DNA from 2 places in the Qipengyuania zhejiangensis genome. Region 1 is predicted to be linked to the other one. Evidence: predicted binding sites of a transcription regulator. Region 1 holds the regulator's gene; the other holds the start of a gene.
The links. The regulator LexA, encoded in region 1, represses DNA repair genes until DNA is damaged. The targets are predictions, from matches to a motif close to GTTCCNCNCTTGTTCT.
Positions count from the first base shown of each region.

Region 1 (4,257 bases):
TAAGCCTGGTTGTGGCAGCCTGCGGGGTGCCCGTGGCCAAGCATGGCAATCGCGCGGCGAGCAGCAAGGCGGGCGCTGCCGACACGCTCGAAGCGCTCGGGCTGGATATGGAAGCGGCGGGAAGAACTGCCGAAAAGTCCTTGTCCGAGCTGGGAATTTGTTTCCTTTTCGCCAAGAATCACCACCCGGCGATGGGCCGCATCCACCCAATTCGCCAGCGCTTGGGTGTGCGCACGATATTCAACCTGATGGGGCCGCTTTCCAATCCCGCGGATGTCAGGCGGCAATTGATCGGCATCGCACGGCCGGCCTATGTTCCGATTTATGCAGCAGCGAAGGCGAAGCTGGGCACGGATCGCACGTTCATCGCTTCGGGAGACGAAGGGCTGGACGAATTGAGCCTGGCCGGCGGCAACGAACTCGCCGATGTGGTCGACCACGATTTTGCGATGCGTCGGGTGGACGCGAGCCAGGCTTCGCTTTCCCACACGCCCGTTGACGCGATCAGGGGCGGTGATCCCGCGCACAACGCTCGGGCGCTCCAGGCGCTCTTGTCTGGTGCGCCCGGCGCCTATCGCGATGCCGTCCTGTTCAACGCCGCCGCCACGTTGATCGTCGCAGGCAAGACCGACGATTGGGCGCAGGGCGCCCTGATCGCAGCCGAGGCCCTCGATTCCGGCAAGTCGAAAGCACTTCTCGAAAACTGGATTGCGCTGGCACGATGAACAAGCTGATCGAAATCTGCGCAACCAAGCGGGAAGAGGTTGCCGCTCGGAAGGCTCAACGCAGCCTGACCACGCTCGACAGTCTTGCGCGCGAACAGTCGCCCACACGCGGCTTCGCAACCGCTCTTGCCGCAGCGCAGGAAAAGGGATTCGGCCTGATTGCAGAGATCAAGAAGGCGTCGCCGTCCAAGGGCCTGATCCGGCCCGATTTCCGCCCCCCCGACCACGCCAGAGCCTACACCGCCGGAGGTGCCGCATGCCTCTCGGTCCTGACCGATGCCCCGTATTTCCAGGGGCACGAAGACTTTCTGGTGGAAGCTCGCGCGGCCTGCCCGATCCCCGTCCTGCGCAAGGATTTCATGGTCGACCCCTGGCAAGTGGCCGAAGCCCGCGCCATCGGGGCCGACGCCATCCTGATCATCGTCGCGGCCCTCGATGACGGCGCGATGCATGAAATCGAGGAAGCGGCGATCGAACGCGGCATGGACGTGCTCGTTGAAGTGCACGACGAAGGCGAAATGGAGCGGGCATCGCGGCTCTCCTCACGTTTGATCGGCGTGAACAATCGCGATCTTCGCACCTTCGCGACCGACCTTGCAACGACCGAACGCCTCGCTGCGCTCGCTCCGAAAGACGCGCTGCTGGTGGGCGAAAGCGGCATTTCCAGTCACGCCGACTGCCTCCGCCTGGAACGCGCAGGTGTGCGCAGCTTCCTGGTTGGCGAAAGCCTCATGAGGCATGGCGATGTCGAAGCGGCGACGCACAAACTTCTGAACGGCTGAACGAACGCGCACGGGACAATAGGCGAACACCTGTTCTCCCGGCGATTGGTCGGAAATGGCGCAATTGCTTGACTTAGCGAATCACGTTGCTTACTTGTTCCGCATTCGTTCACAGGGTTGTGAACAGGCGACACGGGAGTATCGCGAACATGCTGACCGCCAAACAGCACGAATTGATCCGCTTCATCCAGCAGCGTCTGGAAGACACCGGAATTTCACCGAGCTTCGAAGAAATGAAGGAAGCTCTCGACCTCAAGAGCAAGTCGGGGGTTCATCGGTTGATCTCGGCCCTCGAGGAACGCGGCTTCATCCGTCGTTTGCCCAACCGGGCGCGCGCGCTCGAAGTGGTCAAGCTTCCCGAAGATGCCGTGACCGGCGCTGCAAAACCGCGCGCGGTCAACGATACCGTGACGGCGGTTGTCCCGCCGAGGACCGCTGCCCCGCAACCGGCAAACGACATTATCGACGTTCCGCTCCACGGACGGATTGCGGCAGGCGCGCCGATCGAGGCTATCGAGGGCCAGTCGAGCATGCCGGTTCCTGCCGCCCTCCTCGGCCCCGGCGAACATTACGCTCTGGAAGTGTCTGGAGATTCGATGATCGAAGCCGGGATTTTCGACGGTGATTTCGCATTGGTGAAGCGCACCGACACGGCCCGTGACGGTGAAATCGTTGTCGCTCTGGTCGACAATGAAGAAGCCACGCTCAAATATCTCCACCGCGAAGCCGGACGGGTACGGCTCGATCCGGCGAACGGATCCTACGAACCGCAGGTTTACGACACGCACCGGGTCCAGGTGCAGGGCAAACTGGCAGGATTGCTTCGCCGCTATCACTGATGCGGCGTGATGGTGCGCGCCGGTCGGGGCAATCAATCCTCGACCGGCCGCCACCACCCGTGCCTGCCCTCGCCCTGCGCCACCGTTTCGACACGGCCGCTATGCAAATATAGGGCCGTTCCGCCTTCCCGTTGAAGGAAACGACGATCGGCTTTGAGCCAAATTGGCCGACAGGAATACGGCAGATATCGGTCAGCAATCACTATGTCGGCCTGTTCGCAAGCGGCAGCGAGCGCGCGCTCCTCGATCAGATTACGGCTCCGGGCGACAAGGATACGCCAGGGTTTTTGCCCGCGATCCAGGACAATGGAACAGAAATCCGGGCTGCATCGTGCGCCTTGCCATTCGGCAAGAGGTATCGGCGGTGTCTGGATGGCGGACATTTCCCGCAGATTGTCCTGCGCATAGCTACCGGCGCTGTCCCGCAATACCAGCAACCGGCCGTCCCCTGCCCGTATCCCGACATCCCGCCCGTCTCTTGTGATCAGCATGTCGGCGGGGGGCGCGCTCCACATCATCAGCGCACCCAACGCAGCGATGCCCAGGCCCCACAACCTGGTCGGCCCTCTCCATAACGCGAGCCAAAGTCCCCCACCGACGAAAACCAACACCGCGGCAAGCGAAATGCGCGGGGCCAGTTTCACCGCGCCCGGCTGATCCGACACGGTGTGCGCAATTCCAAGCAGCAGATCGAGCGATTTGCCCACCAGCCACCAGGCCGGCGATCCAGCCCCGATCAGATCGAGCAGAAGCGCAATCGCCACAAGAGGCATCGAGACGAACGTGACCAGCGGAATAGCCAGCAGATTGGCAAGCGAACCGTAAATGCCCGCTCTGTGAAAGTGGAAAAGCACGATGGGCATCAGCGCAATCTCGATCACCAGGCCGGTCAGGAACAGGATGACCACCCGGCGCCCTGCCTTGCGCCACCAGCCTTCCTCACGTGGTGCGAGATATTCGCGAATGGGTTCGGCGTTATGCAGCGCGACGATCGCCAGCACGGCAGCAAAGCTCATCTGGAAGCTCGGCCCGACCAGCGCCTCGGGCCACAGGCACAGAACGATCATCGCGGCGACGGCCACCATCCGCATAGATAACGGCTCACGCCCCATGGCAAGCGCACCGAGCACCAGCAACGCGCCGATGCAACTGCGCACCGTGGGCACTTCGGCACCCGTCAGCAGGGTATAGGCAACCCCCACCAGCGCCGCGGCCCCCGCGGCAGCCAAAGGCAGTCGGACCCGCAAGGCAAGCCACGGCCAAAGCGACAAAACCCTCATCACAACCAGAAAGGCAGCGGCAATGATTGCGCTCACGTGGAGCCCGCTTATCGACAGCAGATGGGTCAGACCAGCATCGCGCATTGCCACTTCGTCGGCAGCGGGGATCGATCCGCGGTCACCGCTCGCAAGGGTTGCCGCAATCGCCCCCGAAGACCCATCGAGATTGCGCCGGACATGGCCAGACAGGGCCCGCCTTACCCCTGCAATCCGCCCCGCTTCCCCGGTGGCCTCTTCCACGATCTCGATCGGCCCCACCACCGACCCCGTCGCCGCCAATCCGTCGAACCAGGCTCGACGGGCGAAATTGTACGCTCCCGGAACTACCGGCGGTGATGGGGGCATGAGCCGCGCCGCCAACCGCACCCGGGCCCCTTCCCGCAACGCGCTGGTGTCCTCGTCCAGATCGACATTGACCCGATAGGCCACGGCACGGCCCCGGCTTGCGTCCCGCGCTGCCAGCACAAGCCGGATGAGGTTTTCCGATGGCTGCTCTTCGCGTGAGAGAATGCGGGCGTCGATGCGTTCGAAGCGCGGGGCATCGATGGGCTGCGCTCCGACCAGTTCCGATCTGGTCCATACCAGCGCGATGCCGGCCGCGATGGTGAGGGCCAGCACGACGACGGAAATC
Region 1 covers NZ_JAYKGO010000001.1:1,040,286-1,044,542, reverse strand. The annotation lists gene trpD (anthranilate phosphoribosyltransferase) at 1-725, shown strand, start outside; gene trpC (indole-3-glycerol phosphate synthase TrpC) at 722-1,507, shown strand; gene lexA (transcriptional repressor LexA) at 1,657-2,346, shown strand; gene VR863_RS04975 (ComEC/Rec2 family competence protein) at 2,379-4,257, opposite strand, start outside.

Region 2 (4,257 bases), on a different contig from region 1:
ACACTGGCAGCGGACAGGCACGGCGTGCCGCTGTTCCTGGTCCGCATCGATGCCCGCCATGACCTGTCTTCAGCCCGGATGCGCTGGGAAATTGCCGCGGCCCCATCGTCTGCGCGGCGCTGGAATCCGCAGGCACCGGGTGATCCCGTCTGGCGTGCGGAACTGTTCCGCGCCCGCGGACATGCGCCCGGCACATGGATACTGACCGAAGATCAGGGGCGGCTTGCCGCGTCGACGGCCCGCGAAGAAGCGGACCGTGTGGTGGCGAACTGGACGGCGGGGCTGCAGCATCGGTACGCGCCCCGGCGGGCATGACCAACAACGAAGGGCCGGCGGGGCCAGGTGGCCGCCGTATCCTTGCAATCTGGCTGCCTGATTACGCGATAGACCGTTGGCGGCTTGAAATGGGCGCGGCGGGCAGGGCGCTTGACGCTGGGCCGCTGGTCCTGATTGCCGATACCGCCCATGGTCCCCGTATCGAGGCGGTAAATCGCGCAGGCACGGCGGCGGGCGCACGGCGCGGGATGATGCTTGCCGATGCGCGTACGCTGTGCCCCGACATTGCCACTGCCCCTTCGGATCCGGCAGGCGATCTGGGTTTTCTGGAAAAGCTGGCGATCTGGGCACAACGCTGGGGCCCATGGGCTGCGCTGGACCCGCCCGACGGCCTGCTGGTCGATATCACGAGCGTACCGCACCTGTTCGGCGGCGAGGCAAAATTGCTGGCCGATGTCCGTACGGCTTTTGCCGCCCGCCAACTGGCCATACGCACCGCCATCGCGCCCACGGCAGGGGCGGCCTGGGCTTTGGCGCATTACGGACCGGAAGGGGCGATCGTCACCGGCGATGTCGAGCGGGCGCTGGGCGGGTTGCCCGTTGCGGCGCTGCGGTTGGACGACGACGTGGTAATCGTGTTGCGCCATCTGGGGCTCAAGCGGCTCGGCGAGATATCCACTATCGGCCGCGATGCGATCCAGCGCCGGTTCCGCAACCGCAAATCGCCGGCCGCCAACCCGCTGATCCGCATGGACCAGTTGCTGGGGCGTGTGCCGGAACCGCTGTTGCCGGTGGTCCCGCAGGCCATGCCGCTTGTCCAGCGCCGCCTGATGGAACCGATCCGCCATCGCCAGCTGCTCGACCAGGTGGTGGGCGATCTGGCCCGGGACATGGCGCGTGACCTGGAAGGCAGGGGCAAGGGCGCCAGGCGGCTTGAACTGGGCATGTGGCGCGTGGATGGGGAAGTGGTGATACGCCGCCTCGAACTGGCCGCCGCCACACGCGATCCGGCGCATATCTGCCGGCTGTTTTCCGCCCGCCTCGATGATATCGATGCCGGCTTCGGGATCGAGATGCTCCGCCTTCGTGCCAGCTGGGCCGAACCGCTCGCGCTGGAACAGAATGATATCGAGGCGGCGGCCGAAAACCACGGCACCAGCCTTGCCGCCTGTATCGATCGCCTGACGGTCCGGCTTGGGCCGGATGCTGTCAGCCGGCCGGTTCCTTTCGCCAGCCATATTCCCGAACGGGCGCAGCGCTGGCAACAGCCGCTTGCCCCTGAACCCGCTTCACAAGGGGAATTGGCTTTCCATTCCAGGCCATTGAAAATTCTCGATAAGGCTGAAAAGATCGCGGTGCTTTATGCCACGCCCGATGGCTATCCCCAACGCTTCCGCTGGCGGGGCCGGGTGCATGAAGTTGCCCGTGTCGAAGGGCCGGAACGCATCGCGCCGGAATGGTGGCGCGAACGGGGCAGCGCCCGCCTGCGCGATTACTACCGGATCGAGGATGGCAGTGGCCGGCGTTACTGGATTTATCGCCTGGGTATCATAGGTGACGGGCGCGGCGGGGCGCCGGACTGGTATTTGCAGGGGCTGTGCGCCTAGTCTGCCGAGGGTATCAACGCCGCCCGCCGCGAACGCTTCTGACCAAGCGGGATGTTGCCGAAATTGGCGACTGGCCCCGATTGCACATCGACGTATTCGACGGTGTGTTCGACCACGCTCAGCGGGATCGGCCTTTCGAACACCAATCCGCAGCTGTGGCCCTTCACCCATACGGCCTTGCAGAAATGCTCCTGGTCGGCCCACACCAGCAAGACCGATGCCCCCTCTACGGGTGACACTTGGGATTCAAACCGCGCCCCGGCTTCGGAAAGGTCGCTCAACCGGCCTGGGCGATCGCCCCCGGGCATCCTGAGCGTTGCCGGGCAATCCACCGCGTAACGCCGGACCGAGCGGCGTTCGGCGTGGCTTGCGACTGCGTTGCTATGAAGAAAAGCCACCCTTGTTCCCCCGTTACCGGATCAGTGCCGCAAGAACGGTTAAGACCCGTCTGACGAGCAAGGTGACCAGCTTTTAACCATTGGGGCCCGCTAGCCATGCGGCCGCGCGCCGCACCGGCGGTATGGCCGCCCTGATCGCGCGCTCGGAAGGGACGGAAAGCGACCTGCTATTTCCTGGCCTGAGAGAGGTGAGCGTTCCCTCTTTCACTGCATTGATTTCATGCAGCCCTCGAAAAACACACCTTTTGATATTGGTGAATTCGGGAAAGGAACATATAAGGAACAAATGACATCGCACACCATCCTTCAAAAGCTGGGAATCCTTGCCGATGCGGCAAAATACGATGCTTCGTGCGCCTCTTCCGGGACGGCTAAACGCAATTCGGTAGGCGGCAAGGGCCTGGGTTCGACGGAGGGGATGGGGATATGCCATGCCTACGCACCCGACGGGCGTTGTATCTCCCTGCTCAAGATACTGCTGACCAACCACTGCGTGTTCGACTGCCATTACTGCGTCAACCGCAAGAGCTCGAACGTGGCGCGGGCGCGCTTTACGCCGCAGGAGGTGGTCGACCTCACGCTCAATTTCTATCGTCGCAATTATATCGAGGGATTGTTCCTGTCCTCGGGCATCGTGAAAAACTCGAACCACACGATGGAACAATTGGTCGAAGTCGCGCGCATCCTTCGGGAAGAAAACGATTTTCGGGGCTATATCCACCTCAAGACCATCCCCGAAGCGGATGCCGAGATTGTCCATCAGGCGGGGCTTTATGCCGACCGCGTTTCCATCAATGTCGAACTGCCCACCGACGCCGGGTTGACCCGTCTCGCGCCGGACAAGGATGCGCGCCAGATCGAAGGCGCCATGGGCAAGGTGAAGGCCGATCTGGTCGAAGCGAAGGATGCGCGAAAGCGTTTCCGTCACGCGCCGCGCTTTGCCCCGGCCGGGCAGTCAACACAGATGATCGTTGGCGCGGACGCGGCGACCGATGCCGATATCGTGGGCAAGGCGAGCCGGTTGTATGACAATTTCCGCCTGCGCCGGGTCTATTACAGCGCGTTTTCGCCCATTCCCGATGCCAGCGCCGTGCTGCCGCTCAAGCGTCCGCCGCTCATCCGCGAGCACCGCTTGTACCAGTCCGACTGGCTGATGCGCTTCTATGGTTACAAACCGGCCGAGGTGATGCAGGCGACCGAAGCGGACGGCAACCTGCCGCTCGATATCGATCCCAAGCTGGCCTGGGCGCTCAAGTTCCGCGAACACTTCCCGCTCGATGTGAACCGCGCCACGAAGGAACAATTGCTGCGTGTGCCCGGCCTTGGCGTGAAGGCCGTCGGCAAGATACTGGCCAGCCGTCGCCATCGCACGCTGCGGCTTGACGATGTGGCCAGGCTGACCCTGTCGATCACCAAGGTGCGCCCCTTCATCTGCACGGTGGACTGGCGCCCCGTGATGCTGACCGATCGCGCCGATCTTCGCACCTTGCTCGCGCCCAGGACCGAGCAGCTGGAGCTGTTCGGGTCATGACCGCGCTCCAGCATGTGAAGCTCGGCGCTTATTACGTGGCGCACTTGCCCGAACCGGACGATTTCGATTTCTGGCGCGAACGTGCGCGGGCGCTGGTTCAATGCGAAGTGCCCCCCGATCGTGTCGCCTGGGTGGAGCCGGGTGGCAGCGGTGACCTGTTCGCGCATGGAGAGCGGCGTATGCCTGTGCCGCCAGCCGATGCGCGCCCCGTCCGGGCCAACTGGCGTTTCGTCAGCCTTGCGAAGAACGCCATCCTGCATTCGGATAGCGAACGCTTTGCGCTGCTCTATCGCCTTTTGTGGCGCTTGCAGGCCAATCCGCGAATGATGGAGGACAAGGCCGATCCCGATGTGCGCCGGGTGGAAGAACTGGCCAGGAACGTGCGCCGCGACAGTCACAAGATGCACGCTTTCGTGCGCTTCCGCCTGGTCGAGAGCGAGGACGA
Region 2 covers NZ_JAYKGO010000002.1:14,708-18,964, reverse strand. The annotation lists gene VR863_RS06130 (hypothetical protein) at 1-315, shown strand, start outside; gene VR863_RS06125 (DUF6504 family protein) at 312-1,883, shown strand; gene VR863_RS06120 (PilZ domain-containing protein) at 1,880-2,281, opposite strand; gene VR863_RS06115 (putative DNA modification/repair radical SAM protein) at 2,568-3,812, shown strand; gene VR863_RS06110 (UdgX family uracil-DNA binding protein) at 3,809-4,257, shown strand, end outside.
Region 2: the regulator LexA is predicted to act here: its motif matches at 2,550-2,565, upstream of VR863_RS06115 (putative DNA modification/repair radical SAM protein).